2 regions of the Rossellomorea sp. QJM3NY_18 genome follow, and region 2 is predicted to be linked to the other one. Evidence: riboswitches for the same ligand, from Rfam matches in the RefSeq annotation. Region 2 holds a riboswitch; the other holds the start of a gene.
What was found. Region 2 has a riboswitch for S-adenosylmethionine ahead of AC0VXY_RS18840 (methionine ABC transporter ATP-binding protein). Riboswitches for the same ligand answer to the same signal wherever they lie in the genome.

Region 1 (7,800 bases), 170 kb from region 2:
TAAATTCGAAGGTTAAGGGGGCATCGTTTATTAGATTTTTTTCTAACGCATCTCTTTGTATGACGTGAACTTCTCCTTCTTCTAACGCATATGCACTTAACATGTAAGTGGCATCATCAGAGAAAAGCGTCAATTCTCCAATAAAGTCGTCCTTTTTACATATTCGCATGTTCAATTCCTTGCCTTCAAGACTCAACTTGCTAATTTGAAAAATACCGGATTTAATCAGATATAATTCAGCTGCTTCTTCCCCTTCCTGAAATAAGAAGGTGCCTTTCTTTATTTTTCGTGGAGTTCCGATTGACTGTAATAAAGAAGCCAAATCCTCAGAAACAGTGGAAAGGTCGCTTTTTCTTTTGTTATTCAATTCCATTAAGGTATCACCACTCCTAAATTTGAGTACCAATAAACATCTACTAGATAACATATATTCTACATGTAACTTTTATCACTATTGCATTTAAAGTAACATGTTATGCTTACGTTTACAACTAAATTCTGGAAAGGAAGATATATACTTTATGGGCCTGAAGTGGAGTCAATAGACGTTCTTTATATAGAGGAAAAAGAGATGGGGAAAAATGCGAGCGGATCCTTTAGAAATGTGAATACAGTCCATGATTTGGAAAATTTTAAATAAAAAGGAGGACTGTGATAAACATCATAATGAACCCTGACCCTTCGTGATAAGATGAACACATATCGCTACAAAAAGTAAGGAGTGCGAGAAAATGAAGAATGTTCTCGATACCCGAAAACGACCGATGCGTGATTTAAGAATTTCAGTAACGGATCGTTGTAATTTCAGATGCAGCTACTGCATGCCTAAAGAGATTTTCGGGGCTGATTATCCCTTTATGAAACAAGATGAAATCCTTTCCTTCGAGGAAATTGTCCGCTTAGCAGAAATATTTGCGGAATATGGAGTGGAGAAGATTCGTTTAACCGGCGGAGAGCCTTTACTGAGAAAAAATCTTCCGGTGTTGGTAAAACGTCTTTCGGTGATTGATGGGATTAAATACGTCACGTTAACAACAAATGGAGTGTTCCTGGCAATGCATGCCAAAGAGCTGAAGGAAGCAGGTATATGCCGGGTAAATGTCAGTCTTGATTCTCTTGATGATGATGTATTCAAGAATATAAATAATATGAATACGAGTGTCTCAGCCGTTCTGAAGGGGATCTTCTCAGCAAGAGAGGCGGGGATTGAAGTCAAGGTGAACATGGTTGTCAAGAAAGGGTTAAATGATCAGGAAGTATTGGCAATGGTGCGTTTCTTTAAGGAAGAAAACATTACACTGCGTTTTATTGAATATATGGATGTTGGCTGTACGAATGGTTGGAATTTCAAAGACGTCGTCTCAAAAAAACAGCTATTTGATATGATTCAGGAGCATTATCAACTCGAACCTGTTAAGCAGGACTTCTTTGGAGAAGTAGCTAAGAGATATCGCCACAAAGGAACGGATACCGAGGTAGGGTTTATCTCCTCAGTGACGGAAACTTTCTGCGGTTCATGTACGAGGGCGCGGTTATCAACAGATGGAAAGCTTTATACCTGTCTGTTCGCCTCAGAAGGATACGACTTAAGAGACATGCTCCGGTCAGGTGCATCTGATGAGGAAATTACTGCGAAGATCCAATCTATCTGGGAAAAGCGGGAGGACCGTTACTCTGAAGTCCGCACCGAAGAAAGCAAGATGAATCGTAAAATCGAAATGTCGTATATTGGTGGATAAGGTGAATCCGCTGGGCTTTTTTTATGGAAATTGAATCACCGTAAGAAAACGATTGGTACAGGCGAAATTGATCCAGAACCGGAACGTGGCAGCATAATAAAAAAGTGGATGCCTATTTATAGGAATCCACTTTTTTTCATTTGAATTTATACATTGACCAATAACCGATATCTTTGAATCCGATGCGCTTATAAATTTTTCCTGCTTCAGGATTATCATAAAATAGGCATAGTTCTTTTCCTTCGCTCAAAACGTCCCGGCAAAGCTTTGTCATGCACTCGGTGGCGTAGCCCTTCTTCTTATATTCCGGATGGGTGCATACGGCGACGATCATGGCGGACATGCTGTTCTCCGCTGTGGTGGAAGCGGAAGAAACGAACTTTCCGTCCTCTTCTACATAGTAACTGCGGGCAACCCCCTTTTCTATCCCATGCTTTCTCTTCTCTACGGTAAAGTCTCCACCGCTGAATTCCGGGATAGCGTTCAACAGCTCCACAAGTTGCGGTAAATCGGTGAAAGAAGCCTCTTTCACATGCGGCAGGTCCCGGTCTTCCATGGAGGATGTACTGTCACATTTGGCATAATACATATGTCTTTTCGAATTGATTGTCCTGGATAAGAAGGGTTCAACTTCAGTGACAATCCGTTTTAATCCTGAAACGATGCTGTAGTCTTCTGTCTCATTGATAATGGCGGCGAAGCCTTCAGCGTCAAATTCCCCCATGGAAAAAGGGATGAAGTTTTCCCTGTATTTGAGAAGGATTCCCCTAAGATTTCCTTCCTTATCAAAATCTCCCCAAATTTTCTGGAAATCCTGTTCATATCCAAAGGCTTCGATGTCCCCGATGATGAACAAGTTCTCAGCAGGCTGCTGCTGAATGAGTTGTTGACATATCTCATGGTCTTTCTCTGTAAGCTGTCTGATCATCTCAATTCCCCCCTGTGAAATTTAATCATAATCATACCAAAATTAGTAATATTTAGTAAAGTGCTATTTTTCAGAGGAATCGTAAAAAATAATAAGGAAATGGTAATGGTTTTAAAATTCATCTTTTAGGGAAACTTAAGAGCACAACAGTTTTTCTATAACAGTTTTAAGGAGGAGCACACATGCTTTGGACCATAATCGGAATCTTATTAGTTCTTTGGTTACTAGGATTGATCTTTAAAATCGGTGGAGCTGTCATCCATGTTCTACTGATTATTGCCGTTGTGGTATTCTTATTTAACAGAATCACCGGCCGCAAAAAAGGGCTATAACGATAACAAAGGTCCGTCCCTCAGATTTGAGGGACGGACCTTTGTATGTTAAGTGATTTATTTTACGGCCGGGCCGCCTTTTTCCTCGATGTCAGAAGGGACGTTCGAGAATTTCTTGAAATTCTCGTTGAATTTGTGAGCCAGTTCTTTTGCCTTCACTTCATAGGCCGCTTCATTGGACCATGTCTTCTTCGGTTGAAGCACTTCGTCTGGAACACCAGGAACGTGAACCGGGATGTTCAGGCCAAAGATCTCGTCTGTTGCGGTTTCGACATTCGTAAGCTCATCCTCAAGGGCTGCCTGGATCATGGCGCGGGTGTAGGAAAGCTTCATGCGATTCCCAACTCCGTATTCTCCTCCGGTCCAACCGGTGTTCACAAGGAATACCTGCGCATTGTGCTCATCGATCTTCTTACCAAGCATCTCTGCATAACGAGTGGCAGGAAGCGGAAGGAACGGTGAACCGAAGCATGTCGAGAATGTTGCCTGTGGTGACGTGATTCCACGCTCCGTACCTGCAAGCTTTGAAGTATAACCGCTTAGGAAATGATACATTGCCTGTTCTTTCGTCAGCTTGCTGATTGGAGGTAATACGCCGAATGCATCAGCTGTTAAGAATACAATTGTATTTGGGTGCCCTGCGATACTTGGTTCCACGATGTTTTCCATCGCTTGAATGGGGTAGGCAGCACGCGTGTTTTCTGTTAAAGTGTTATCATCATAATCCGCGATGCGGGACATTTCATCAAGAACGACATTTTCAAGGACGGAACCGAAACGGATCGCATCAAAGATCTGAGGTTCTTTTTCACGTGTCAGACCGATGCACTTAGCGTAGCAGCCGCCTTCGATATTGAATACGCCGTTCGGGGACCAGCCGTGCTCATCATCACCGATCAAGCGGCGGTTGGGATCTGCGGATAAAGTCGTTTTCCCTGTACCGGACAATCCGAAGAATAACGCTACATCGCCTTCACGACCGACGTTCGAAGAGCAGTGCATGGAAAGGATATCGGATTCAGGAAGTACATAGTTCATGACAGAGAAGATTGATTTCTTCATTTCACCGGCATATTCCGTACCGCCGATCAATACGATTCTCTTTTCAAATGAAACGATTATGAACGTTTCAGAGTGAGTTCCGTCGACTTCAGGGTCAGCTTTGAAGTTCGGAGCTGAAATCACGGTGAATTCGGATTGATGCTCTTTCAACTCTTCTGTTTGAGGGCGGATAAATAATTGGTGGGCGAACAGATTGTGCCAGGCGAATTCATTGATCACTTGAATCGGCAGTCTATGTTTTGGGTCTGCGCCTGCGAACCCTTTAAATGAGAAAACTTCTTCTTTTTCTTTTAAGTATGTGATGACTTTTGTATATAATTTATCGAATGATTCCGAAGAGATCGGCTGATTGACAGAACCCCACTCGATTTTATCCTTCGTAGTTGGTTCTTCCACAATAAATTTATCTTTAGGAGAGCGTCCTGTGTATTTACCAGTTTCTGCTCTGACTGCACCTGATGATGTTAAAACGCCTTCATTTCGTTGAAGGACCTTTTCGACTAGTTGAGAAACAGATAATTGTTCCTGAATGTTTTGACCGTTAAGTAATTCTGTTAATTCATTAGACATGCTCACTGAATTCATTAGAACCCTTCCTTTATATAAATTTATTTAATGGTATCGTTTTCTTCACAAAAATAGTATAACACAATCGAGCTATTAGTCTATACTATTTATTTAATTTTATAAGGTGTCTTCATTTTGTCACATTTCTTGACCGAATAAAGCTTGTTTCTTCTTATTTATATGTAATACTTCCTGCAATGTTTAGCCTCATTACCCCATTAGGTTATTTTAATGAAGAAAAACAGGCTGAAATCATGAAATGAATGGTTAAACCTGTCATCCAAAAAAAGTTGACACCACTTGTCCTAACCGTTATCATTGTTCCTTGAACGGATACTCTTATCCTGAGCTGGTGGAGGGAGCAGACCCTATGAAACCCAGCAACCTGCTAAATAGTGAATGGATTCATTTCCTTAATGAATCCGATTAAGCGAAGGTGCTAAACTGAGGCAAGGTCTCTAAACCTTGAACGATAAGAGAGAAAAGGCGCGGCTATGATCTGAAACCTTTCCTCTGAAGCTTTTTTCCCCGAGGAAGGGTTTTTTCTGTTTATAGTGGACCACATGCACATAAATCATGATTTATTTATAAATGAATCATGTTTACTTCATACTACTTAGGGAAATGAGTACCGTATCTGTTTACTGTTTTGTCAGAAGAATCGTTCTGACAAATATGCTTAAGGAGGAACCTTGATGTCAACTAAACGTCGTCTGTTTACATCTGAGTCCGTAACCGAAGGACATCCAGATAAAATTTGTGACCAAATCTCTGATTCAATTCTTGATGCAATTCTTACGAATGATCCGAATGCCCGTGTAGCGTGTGAAACGTCTGTCACAACGGGTCTTGTTCTGGTTGCCGGTGAAATCACTACGAATACGTATGTCGATATTCCGAAAATCGTTCGTGAAACGATCCGTGAAATCGGCTATACCCGTGCGAAATACGGCTTCGATGCTGAAACATGTGCCGTTCTTACATCCATTGATGAGCAGTCGGCTGATATCGCTCAAGGTGTCGATCAGGCCCTTGAAGCCCGTGAAGGTCAAATGACGGATGAAGAAATTGATGCCATCGGTGCAGGTGATCAAGGGCTGATGTTTGGATTCGCATGTAACGAAACGAAAGAGCTTATGCCTCTTCCGATTTCCCTTGCACACAAAATCTCCCGTCGATTAACGGAAGTTCGTAAAGAAGAGATCCTTCCTTACCTTCGTCCTGACGGAAAAACGCAAGTAACCGTTGAATACGATGAAAACGATAAGCCGGTCCGCATCGACACGATCGTTATCTCGACTCAGCATCACCCGGAAGTGGCGTTAGAGCAGATCCAACGTAACTTGAAAGAATACGTCATCGACCCGGTTGTACCGAAAGAACTGATCGATGAACAGACTAAATACTTCATCAACCCGACTGGCCGTTTCGTAATCGGCGGACCTCAAGGTGATGCGGGACTTACTGGACGTAAGATCATCGTTGACACTTACGGCGGATACGCTCGTCACGGTGGCGGTGCATTCTCTGGTAAGGATGCAACAAAAGTGGACCGTTCAGCAGCTTATGCAGCGCGCTATGTTGCGAAGAACATCGTGGCAGCAGGCCTTGCTGACAAATGTGAAGTTCAATTAGCGTATGCTATCGGTGTTGCGAAGCCCGTATCCATCTCCGTTGATACATTTGGAACAGGGAAAGTTTCAGAAGATGTATTGATTGACGTTGTCAGCAATAACTTTGACCTGCGTCCTGCAGGAATCATTAAAATGCTGGACCTTCGTCGTCCAATATACAAGCAGACAGCTGCTTACGGACACTTCGGCCGTAACGATATCGATCTTCCTTGGGAACGCACGAACAAAGCAGAAGCGTTAAAAACGGAAGCACTGGGCAAATAAGGGAAGATAGAAGAGACCAACACTTTTTCAGAGTGTTGGTCTCTTTTTTGATGATATTCACAAGAAAATCTTCCATGAGTATTCTCAAGGAGGATGGGGTATCCCAAGTATAGGAAGTTAAAACGGTTTGATGCTCTTATAATACTGTCCTTTTTCAGCGTATTCCCTTGAGATGCGCTTCATTTCACTGATATCGTGCTCATTGAGCTCCCTCACGACCTTTGCGGGTCGTCCGAATGCCAGGGTATTAGGAGGTATGACCTTCCCCTGTGGAACAAGGCTTCCGGCTCCGATGAACGCCCCTTCGCCGATTTCGGCATTATCGAGGATGATGGAGCCCATGCCGATCAATGCCTTTTTCCTGATCTTGCAGCTATGTAAGATCACCCCGTGTCCGACAGTTACTTCATCTTCAAGGATAAGAGGGTTATTTGGACTCTGATGAAGGATGGAGTTATCCTGTATATTTACTTTATCACCGATCTTAGTGGGAGCGACATCCCCTCTGATGACGGTATTGAACCAAATACTTGATTCTTCACCGATCTCGACATCTCCTGAGATGGTCACATAATCAGCGATGAAAGCCGAATGTGCGATGATGGGTTTTTTATCGTAATATGGATAGAGCATTTTTTACTACCCCTTTCAATAATATTTATTATAATAATGGTAGCAGAATTCATTCATGGAGAGAACTACAAAGGAGGATTTGCCATGTGGAAATGGGAATCAGATCAAGAGGCAAAGGCAGTCATCGTCATCATTCATGGGGCGATGGAACATCACGGAAGATATGGTTGGCTCATTGAAATGTGGCGTGCTGCAGGCTTTCACGTCGTCATGGGTGACTTACCCGGTCAGGGAATGACGTCAAGAAGCCATAGGGGACATATCGATTCCTTTGATGAATACATCGTGGAAGTGAAGGACTGGGTCCAGGCAGCCTATCAATTCGAATTGCCTGTCTTTGTGATCGGTCATAGTATGGGCGGGCTTATCGCCATACGACTCCTGCAGGAATCCCATGTGAACGTAGCGGGTGTCATTTTATCCTCGCCGTGTTTAGGATTGGTTACGACCCCGGCTAAACCGGTCGAGCTATTATCCCTCGGTTTAAATAAAATCGCTCCGATGGTGAAGTTCCCGTCAGGTTTGACCATCGATATGGCGACTCGGAACGCAGATGTCCGGGAAATCGACAGCAATGATACGCTCTATATAACGAAAGTGTCTGTCCGCTGGTACAGGGAGCTCGTACAGGCGATGAAAGC
Region 2 (7,800 bases):
GTAAAGTTCTGTTTCTGTTTCCCGCGTCCAACGACTACGGTTTTCGTATCGCCATAAGAGCCATCGCCCATAAGGTTCGTGACGTTTTCAGAAACGGTGTCCCCATCGTTCATCAATCCCAGTGCCCACTCGATGCGTGCATCTCTTGCAGCTATTCCACGACGGTTTACGTAAGTCGTGATTCCGCTTGAGAGGTTATCCACTGCACCGTATGCCACTTTCGCATTATCCTTCGCCAACACTTCCGTTACGATGTTATAGACACCATCTTCCACATCTGTGGTGGAAATATAGTTTTCAACATATGTCACAGAACTGTTATCCTCAGCTACCACCAATACATGGTTGAACATAGCAACTTCAGCATTGTCGTGGACGTATACCGCTTGAATCGGTTGAGAAAGTTCAACGTTCTTCGGAATATACAGGAAGACCCCGCCGTTCATCAATGCAGCATGAAGGGCTGTAAGCTTATGCTCATCCGTTTTCACGCCCTCAGTCATGAAATACTTCTGTACCAGCTCACTGTGCTCTTTTACAGCTGTAAAAATATCCGTAAAAATAACACCGTTGTCTTTTAATTCGTTTGAAAGAGAAAGAAAAGCTGGCGTATTATTTCGTTGAATATAAAGGCTTTGATCCTTGCTTTCTAAATCAACTAATGCTTTCACTTCATCTGGCAGCTCACTCAAAGATGAAAACGTATCACTATTCACTGTGTGCTTTTGGAATTGAGTAAAATTCCAATTTGTGATTTTCGTTTTATCAGCAACTGGAAGGCTTAGATCCTTTACTTTACCAAAGGCATCTGTACGAAGGGTTGTTAACCAATCCGGCTCTCCAAGTTGTTTTGAGTAGGAGCTGACATAGTCTTGATCTACTGGTAGTTTCGTTTCTACAGTCATTTTCATCCCCCTAACACTTACGCTTCTTGGCCGACAGTTTCGTCTTTGATTCCCAGCTCTTCTTTAATCCAGTCATATCCTTCTGCTTCAAGGCGCTGTGCTAATTCTTCGCCGCCTGATTTTACAATGCGTCCCTGCATCATTACGTGAACGTGATCAGGTGTGATGTAGTTAAGAAGGCGCTGATAGTGAGTGATGATCAAGCAGCCGAAATCTTCCCCACGCATTTTGTTGATTCCTTTTGAAACAACTTTAAGCGCATCGATATCAAGACCTGAATCGATCTCGTCAAGGATAGCGATCTTAGGTTGGATCATCATTAGTTGAAGGATCTCGTTGCGTTTCTTCTCTCCGCCTGAGAATCCTTCGTTCAGGTAACGTTGAGCCATATCCGGATCCATTTCCAAGTATTCCATTTCAGAATCCATCTTGCGGATGAATTTCATAAGAGAAATTTCTTCTCCTTCTTCGCGACGGCTGTTGATCGCTGAACGTAAGAAGTCAGCGTTCGTTACTCCATTGATTTCACTTGGGTACTGCATTGCAAGGAATAGACCTACGCGAGCGCGCTCATCCACTTCCATTTCAAGGACATCTTCTCCGTCGAACGTGATGCTTCCTTTTGTCACTTCATACTTTGGATGACCCATGATAGCAGAAGATAAAGTTGACTTACCCGTACCATTCGGTCCCATTACCGCGTGGATTTCTCCACCTTTAATTTCAAGGTTAACCCCTTTCAGGATTTCCTTTCCTTCAATCTCAACATGAAGATCTTTAATTGTTAAAGTAGAACCTGCCATGTATATTTACCTCCGTGACTTTATAATGAATTTAAGAATATAATTCTTTAATCATTCTCAATTTATTCTCATTACAATCTTATAACAAATAAAAGCTATTATCAACTTTTTCAAGTTGTCAGTTCATGTTAGCCGAACGATAGAAACCCTTTCTATTGTTCGCCAAAATGTGTGGGAAAATGTAGGGTGTCGATGACCTGTTTTCCTAAGGCAGACTATGTGAGAAATTTTGCTTTTCATATAGCGAGTGATTTGATTTCCGCTGCAGGTGCTCGCTTTCCTCGGGGCGTGAGTTGAGCCTCCTCGGGCAAAGCCCTGCGGGGTCTCAACTTTCCCGCTTTTCCCGCAGGAGTCGAGCACCTTCCGCTCCAATCAATTTTCAAAGCCTGTGCTTCCTACAATGGCCATAAATTTAATTTCTAATAAATAAAAAACCAGTGCATCGTCTATACACTGGTTTCCTTTTTTCTTCCTTATTATATATTAGCGTGCACCCTGCGATCAAGGGCCGCAATCATTCTCCGGCTTTCTTTGTAATCCTGCTCTCTTTTCTTCTCTACTTGCATTCTGACATCATGCTTTCGTTTGTACACCTCATAACCTATTCCATGGGCTCCATGCATTGCCTTCTCCATTTCACTTGTGTACGAGATACTCTCAAGAGAGTCGATAATGAATCATTCCTTTCAGGTTTTTAATTACTTTACAACTATACTACCCCCTCGTTCACAAGACAAAACCGGTATTTCATCATTTTTTCTGAAATTCATCCGTCAGCCTGATTCCCGGGGGCTACCTTTAAGTTTTCACAAAATTCCGCCGTTATACTTCCAAATAATAGTCCACCGGTGAAATATTATTAGTTTGGATGTATATTTATTACTGCTGGAGGTCCGCATATTTATGATTTTCGTAAACGTATCCATAAAAAAAGAGAAGGATCTCTCCCTCTCGATGCACTCATTGCTTTAATTGATTCAAATCCTGAATCGACTGTTGTACTAATGTTACGGCCTGACTCATGACTGCGCCTCCACCGAATGCAGCTGTTACACCGATGGTTTCAAGGATCTCTTCTTCAGAACATCCTTGATCGAGGCATCCTTTTGTATGATAGATGATACAATATTCATCCTGGGAATAGAGACTGATTCCCAGTGCTATCAACTGTTTTTCTTTTTTGGAAAGGATCCCTTCCCTGAAGCAGTGCTCTGTGAACGTATTATATTGCTCAGCAAGCTCAGGCATTTTCTCAGTGAAGATTCCAAGTCCCATTTTATAATCATGAAGGGCAGCTTCGGTTGTATTTCTAGGTTCCATCTGCATATCATTCCAACTCCATTTCGAAAATAGATTCATCGGAAATAGTATGAGCCAATTTGGAAATGAATATGTTAAAAAGTTACCGATACCACTTGATGAAAGAAAGCGACTGGGACAAGAGTGTTTTGTTAAAAGAAAATCCGAACGATCTTTCGAAATTCTTTTTTAAATCGAAGTCGTTCGGATTTATTATTTAGCTGTATACGTAAATATAAATACTTTTGAATGTAGTGAGTAGTGGTTGATTTCCGCTCCAGGTGCTCGCTTTCCGCCCGAGGAAAGCGAAGTCTTGCACGGAAATCAATAGCGGTGTAACAAGTAGTCCCCACTATGTTCGTCTTTAGAGGAAATGGATTAGAATATGTCCCAGCCTCTTTCCTATTGTTATTCGGTTACGGGTACAACGGCTCCATCCCATTCTTCTTTGATGAAGTCCTGGATTTCTTTTGAGCGCAGGGCTTTGACCAGTTCTTTTATTTCTTTTTTGTTTTCGTCGCCTTTATTCACAGCTATTACGTTCACATACGGGGAGTTGCTGTCTTCGATGGCGATGGAGTCCTCCAGGGGTTTCAAGCCTGCATCTATGGCATAGTTGGAGTTGATCACAACTGCGTCCCCTTCTTCATTTTCATACATTTGCGGAAGGAGGGCCGCTTCATACTCATAATCGAATTTCAGTTTTTTTGGATTTTCTTTGATATCTTCCAGCTGAGCCTGTGTATTTTCAACGCCGTCCTTTAACGTAATCAGACCCTTTTTCTCTAATAATGTAAGGATGCGGCCATGATCGGATACGGAATTACTCATCAAGATCGTGGCACCTTCAGGAAGGTCCTCAAGAGATTTATACTTTTTGGAATACACGCCGATCGGCTCAATATGAATACCGCCTGCATTGACGAAATCATATTCATTCTCTTTCATCTGCAAGTCCATGTAAGGTACGGTTTGGAAATAGTTCGCATCCAAATCACCATTATCCAAGTCTTTATTTGGAAGGATATAGTCCTGATACGTTTCAATTTGCAAGTCGATTCCCTTATCTTCCAGAATCGGTTTCACTTTTTCTAGGATTTCTGCATGGGGAACATTTGAAGCTCCTACCACTAACTCCTTCACGTCTCCGCTTCCAGATCCGGAATCACTCCCGCATGCTGCCAATCCAAAGATACTTGTTGCTGCTACCATTCCTGCTAACCATTTTTTCATCTGTTTTCTCTCCTCTTATCGTTTGTCTAATTTATTTGTGAAGTAGTCTCCAATAAGTTGTATTGCAAATACAACGAGTAAAATCATGATGGTTGCGGCAAGGGTTACATCCTCCCTGCTCCGTTGAAACCCATCCAGGTAAGCGAGGTTTCCCAATCCCCCTGCACCGATGACACCCGCCATTGCCGTGTACCCCACCAGGGCGATGGCTGTTACCGTGATACCTGAGATCAAGGCCGGAAGAGATTCAGGAATAAGCACTTTCCATATTATTGTGCTTGTTTTCGCTCCCATTGCTTTCGCTGCTTCGATGACACCTTTGTTCACTTCTCTTAATGCGATTTCAACCATGCGTGCGTAAAACGGTGCTGCTCCGATGATCAGGGCGGGAAGGGCCGCGTTCGCCCCACGGATGGTATCCAATAAGAATTTTGTAAATGGAATCAGTAATACAATCAGGATAATGAACGGAATCGAACGGAATACATTGACCACTGCACTGGTCACGGTATAAGTAAGCTTGTTTTCCCATAAATTTTCCTTGGATGTAAGAAATAACAGGATTCCAAGAATCAGTCCTACTACGAAGGTAATCAGGACTGACATCCCCGTCATATAAAGGGTTTCAACAGTCGCTTCCCACATCTTCTCCCAGTCCACATTCGGAAATAAATTTTCTATCATCCTCGGATCACCTCCACTTTGACCATCTGTTTCTCAGCGAAGGCAAAGGCTGCCTGAATCGTCTCTTCGTTTCCATCAAGGTGGACGAATAGCGTACCATAAGCCCCTTTTTGCGTTTGGGAAATCTGTCCTTGAAGGATATTGACATCCAGGTCGAATCTTCGGATCAAGCTGGTAATGAGCGGTTGCTCAGTCGATTCACCAACGAAGGTGAATTTCAGTACTTTTCCTTTAGGATACTGAGCTAAGAGGTGATTGATCGTTTCCCCTGTTTCTTCCACTTGAGATACTTCTCTCACAAATCGCTTCGTCACCTGCTCTTTGGGATTTCTGAACACCTCAAGAACATCCCCAAGCTCTACCACCTTCCCTTGTTCCATGACCGCCACACGATGGCAGATTTTTTTGATCACATGCATTTCATGGGTGATCAGGACGATGGTCAGGCCTAAACGTTTATTAATATCCACCAATAAATCAAGGATGGAATCGGTTGTTTGCGGATCTAAAGCAGAGGTGGCTTCGTCACAAAGCAGGACGTTGGGATTATTTGCAAGGGACCTCGCAATACCGACCCTCTGCTTCTGTCCACCGCTCAACTGGGACGGATAGGCGTCCCCTCTTCCATCTAATCCAACCAGCTCCAATAATTCGTTGGCTCTTCTCATTCTCTCTTTCTTGGAAACTCCAGCGATTTCTAAAGGAAACTGGATATTTTCAAGTACCGTGCGTGACCACAGGAGATTGAAATGCTGAAAAATCATCCCTATTGACTGCCTCGCCTGCCGAAGATGTTTTCCTTTCACTTGGGAAACGATCTGCCCATTCACATTCACGGTTCCAGTTGTGGGAACTTCAAGTCCATTGAGCATCCGGATCAACGTACTCTTACCTGCCCCACTATAGCCAATCACTCCAAAAATTTCTCCTTGGGCAATGTCGATGTTGACGCCATCAACGGCTGAAATAGGTCCTGATTTTGATTGAAAGATTTTTTTCACATTTGAAATAGTAATCATGCTGTCTCCACCTTCTTTCCGAGTAAAACGACATTTTTAATTAGAATTAAAATTACGCTTGCCATTCACACAGCCTTTACGCAAACAATAAAAAATGCCTTCCTGCGATAAGCAGAAAGGCATAATCATATATAGGACTATCCTTTCTCTCATCTTTCAAAGCAAAAGCTTTGAGTGAATTGGCACCATTTCAATTTTCATTGACGGTTGCCGGGCTTCATAGGGCACGTCCCTCCACCTCTCTAAATAAGAGTAAAGTATCAATTTATTTAATTTTTTGAATTGTTAAAGACTCTGAAAATTTGCTACATGGAAGATTCTATCATCGAAAATAGAAGTGTGTCAATTCTTTTTTCTCTTTTTTTCATACTTGAACCGGTTCCTTGACCCTGGACCTCGTCAGCCACAGGACAGACTCTACAAATAACAGCTGACGGTATCCTCCTCTGACTTTCAGGATGTCGTTTTCGATCAGTTGAGACAATCGTTCTTCTCCTGAAAGTAGGGATAGCATGTCCTTCTCTTTTCCCTCAATGACAAAATGGGATTCCCCACTACCATCAGTCAATACAGCACAACCTCCGCTTGAAATGGATATCCCGTATAGGTCCTTTTCACAATGAAATTGAAGAATAAATGGGCTGTCTGGAAACAAGAGTCTTAAGTGATACCTAGAATGACACTGATCTACTAATTCCTCTAAATATATTCGCATGAATACACCCTCCCAGTGAAACTTCTATATAGTATCAATTCCACTTTTAGGTATTTTTCCCTTTTAGACATTCTCGACATGTTTTGAATGAGTGTATCTTATTTGTCGAACAGTAAGAATTTGGGTGATGACCAGTCAAAAAGTGAGCGGATTCGAAACATTTCCCAAGAAATATGTCCTCGTTTGTAGAAAGAAAATGACTGCTTTCGTAAACTTTTCTGTTTTTATCAGCATCGTGCTGATTGATTTCCGCTCCAGTTGCTCGCTTTCCTCGGGGCGTGAGTTGAGCCTCCTCGGGCTTCGCCCTGCGGGGTCTCAACTTTCCCGCTATTCCCGAAGGAGTCGACCATCTTCCGCTCCAATCAACACTATTCATGTACTTCTAAAATTAGATAAATATGCGACAGTTCGTTATAATATCATTTTTTTATGTGGAGAGGGCAATTTCATCCAATTTCTAAAGCAGATGAAGAGAAGAAGTGCAGACAAAATAAAAAGACCTTATCTAAAAAGGTCTCTTATCCCCACTAGCTGTTTTGGATTTTGTTGATGGTTTCGTATAGGAATGGTACGGATTGAAAGGCATAGATTCTCTCCATTTCCTGTCCATCTTTAAATAAGAGAAGGCAGGGGACGCTTTCTATGGATTGTTCTTCGGCGAATTGGGGCAGATAGTTCAGGTTCGCCTTCACAAAATGAAATGACTGGGGGAGTTTCTCGACCACTTCCAACATTTTACCCGCGACCTGACATGTACCACACATCGGTGTATATAGATAAACGGCTACAAACGTATGGTATTCGATCGATTGGTTTAATTCTTCTGTCTGGCTTACCTCCAACAAAACTAAATCATCCTTTTTCCTAGATATTCTTTATGCACATCGATATTCGCACCTATGAGAATGGATGCAAGATGATATTCCGGGGCTGCGGCCACTTCCTTATACATCCGGTCGATATAAAGGTGTCCCACTTCAGGGAATTCACGCTTAAACTGTTTACGTAATTTTTCCCCCGCATCATCCGCATCGACGAGGATGTACACATCCCTTTCAAACAGCTCATCGATGAGTTCGTCCATTTTTGTAATACTGATCGTTCCATTCGTGCAAATAATTTGAATCGGTTCTTTGATTATA

Region 1: linked by a shared signal. The riboswitch ahead of metK (methionine adenosyltransferase) and the one ahead of AC0VXY_RS18840 (methionine ABC transporter ATP-binding protein) in region 2 are both predicted to bind S-adenosylmethionine.

Annotation. Positions count from the first base shown of each region.
Region 1 covers NZ_CM149659.1:3,454,838-3,462,637, reverse strand. Annotated here, with positions in the region: gene AC0VXY_RS17860 (Crp/Fnr family transcriptional regulator) at 1-373, opposite strand, end outside; gene moaA (GTP 3',8-cyclase MoaA) at 732-1,739, shown strand; gene AC0VXY_RS17850 (GNAT family N-acetyltransferase) at 1,876-2,667, opposite strand; gene AC0VXY_RS17845 (lmo0937 family membrane protein) at 2,850-2,999, shown strand; gene pckA (phosphoenolpyruvate carboxykinase (ATP)) at 3,057-4,646, opposite strand; SAM riboswitch class I at 4,965-5,107, shown strand; gene metK (methionine adenosyltransferase) at 5,324-6,526, shown strand; gene AC0VXY_RS17830 (gamma carbonic anhydrase) at 6,644-7,159, opposite strand; gene AC0VXY_RS17825 (alpha/beta hydrolase) at 7,244-7,800, shown strand, end outside.
Region 2 covers NZ_CM149659.1:3,626,142-3,633,941, forward strand. Annotated here, with positions in the region: gene sufD (Fe-S cluster assembly protein SufD) at 1-905, opposite strand, end outside; gene sufC (Fe-S cluster assembly ATPase SufC) at 923-1,708, opposite strand; gene AC0VXY_RS18820 (YuzK family famiily protein) at 2,185-2,343, opposite strand; gene AC0VXY_RS18825 (carboxymuconolactone decarboxylase family protein) at 2,669-3,034, opposite strand; gene AC0VXY_RS18830 (MetQ/NlpA family ABC transporter substrate-binding protein) at 3,416-4,240, opposite strand; gene AC0VXY_RS18835 (methionine ABC transporter permease) at 4,256-4,924, opposite strand; gene AC0VXY_RS18840 (methionine ABC transporter ATP-binding protein) at 4,921-5,943, opposite strand; SAM riboswitch class I at 6,090-6,196, opposite strand; gene AC0VXY_RS18845 (SCP2 sterol-binding domain-containing protein) at 6,308-6,658, opposite strand; gene AC0VXY_RS18850 (thioredoxin family protein) at 7,186-7,500, opposite strand; gene AC0VXY_RS18855 (toprim domain-containing protein) at 7,506-7,800, opposite strand, start outside.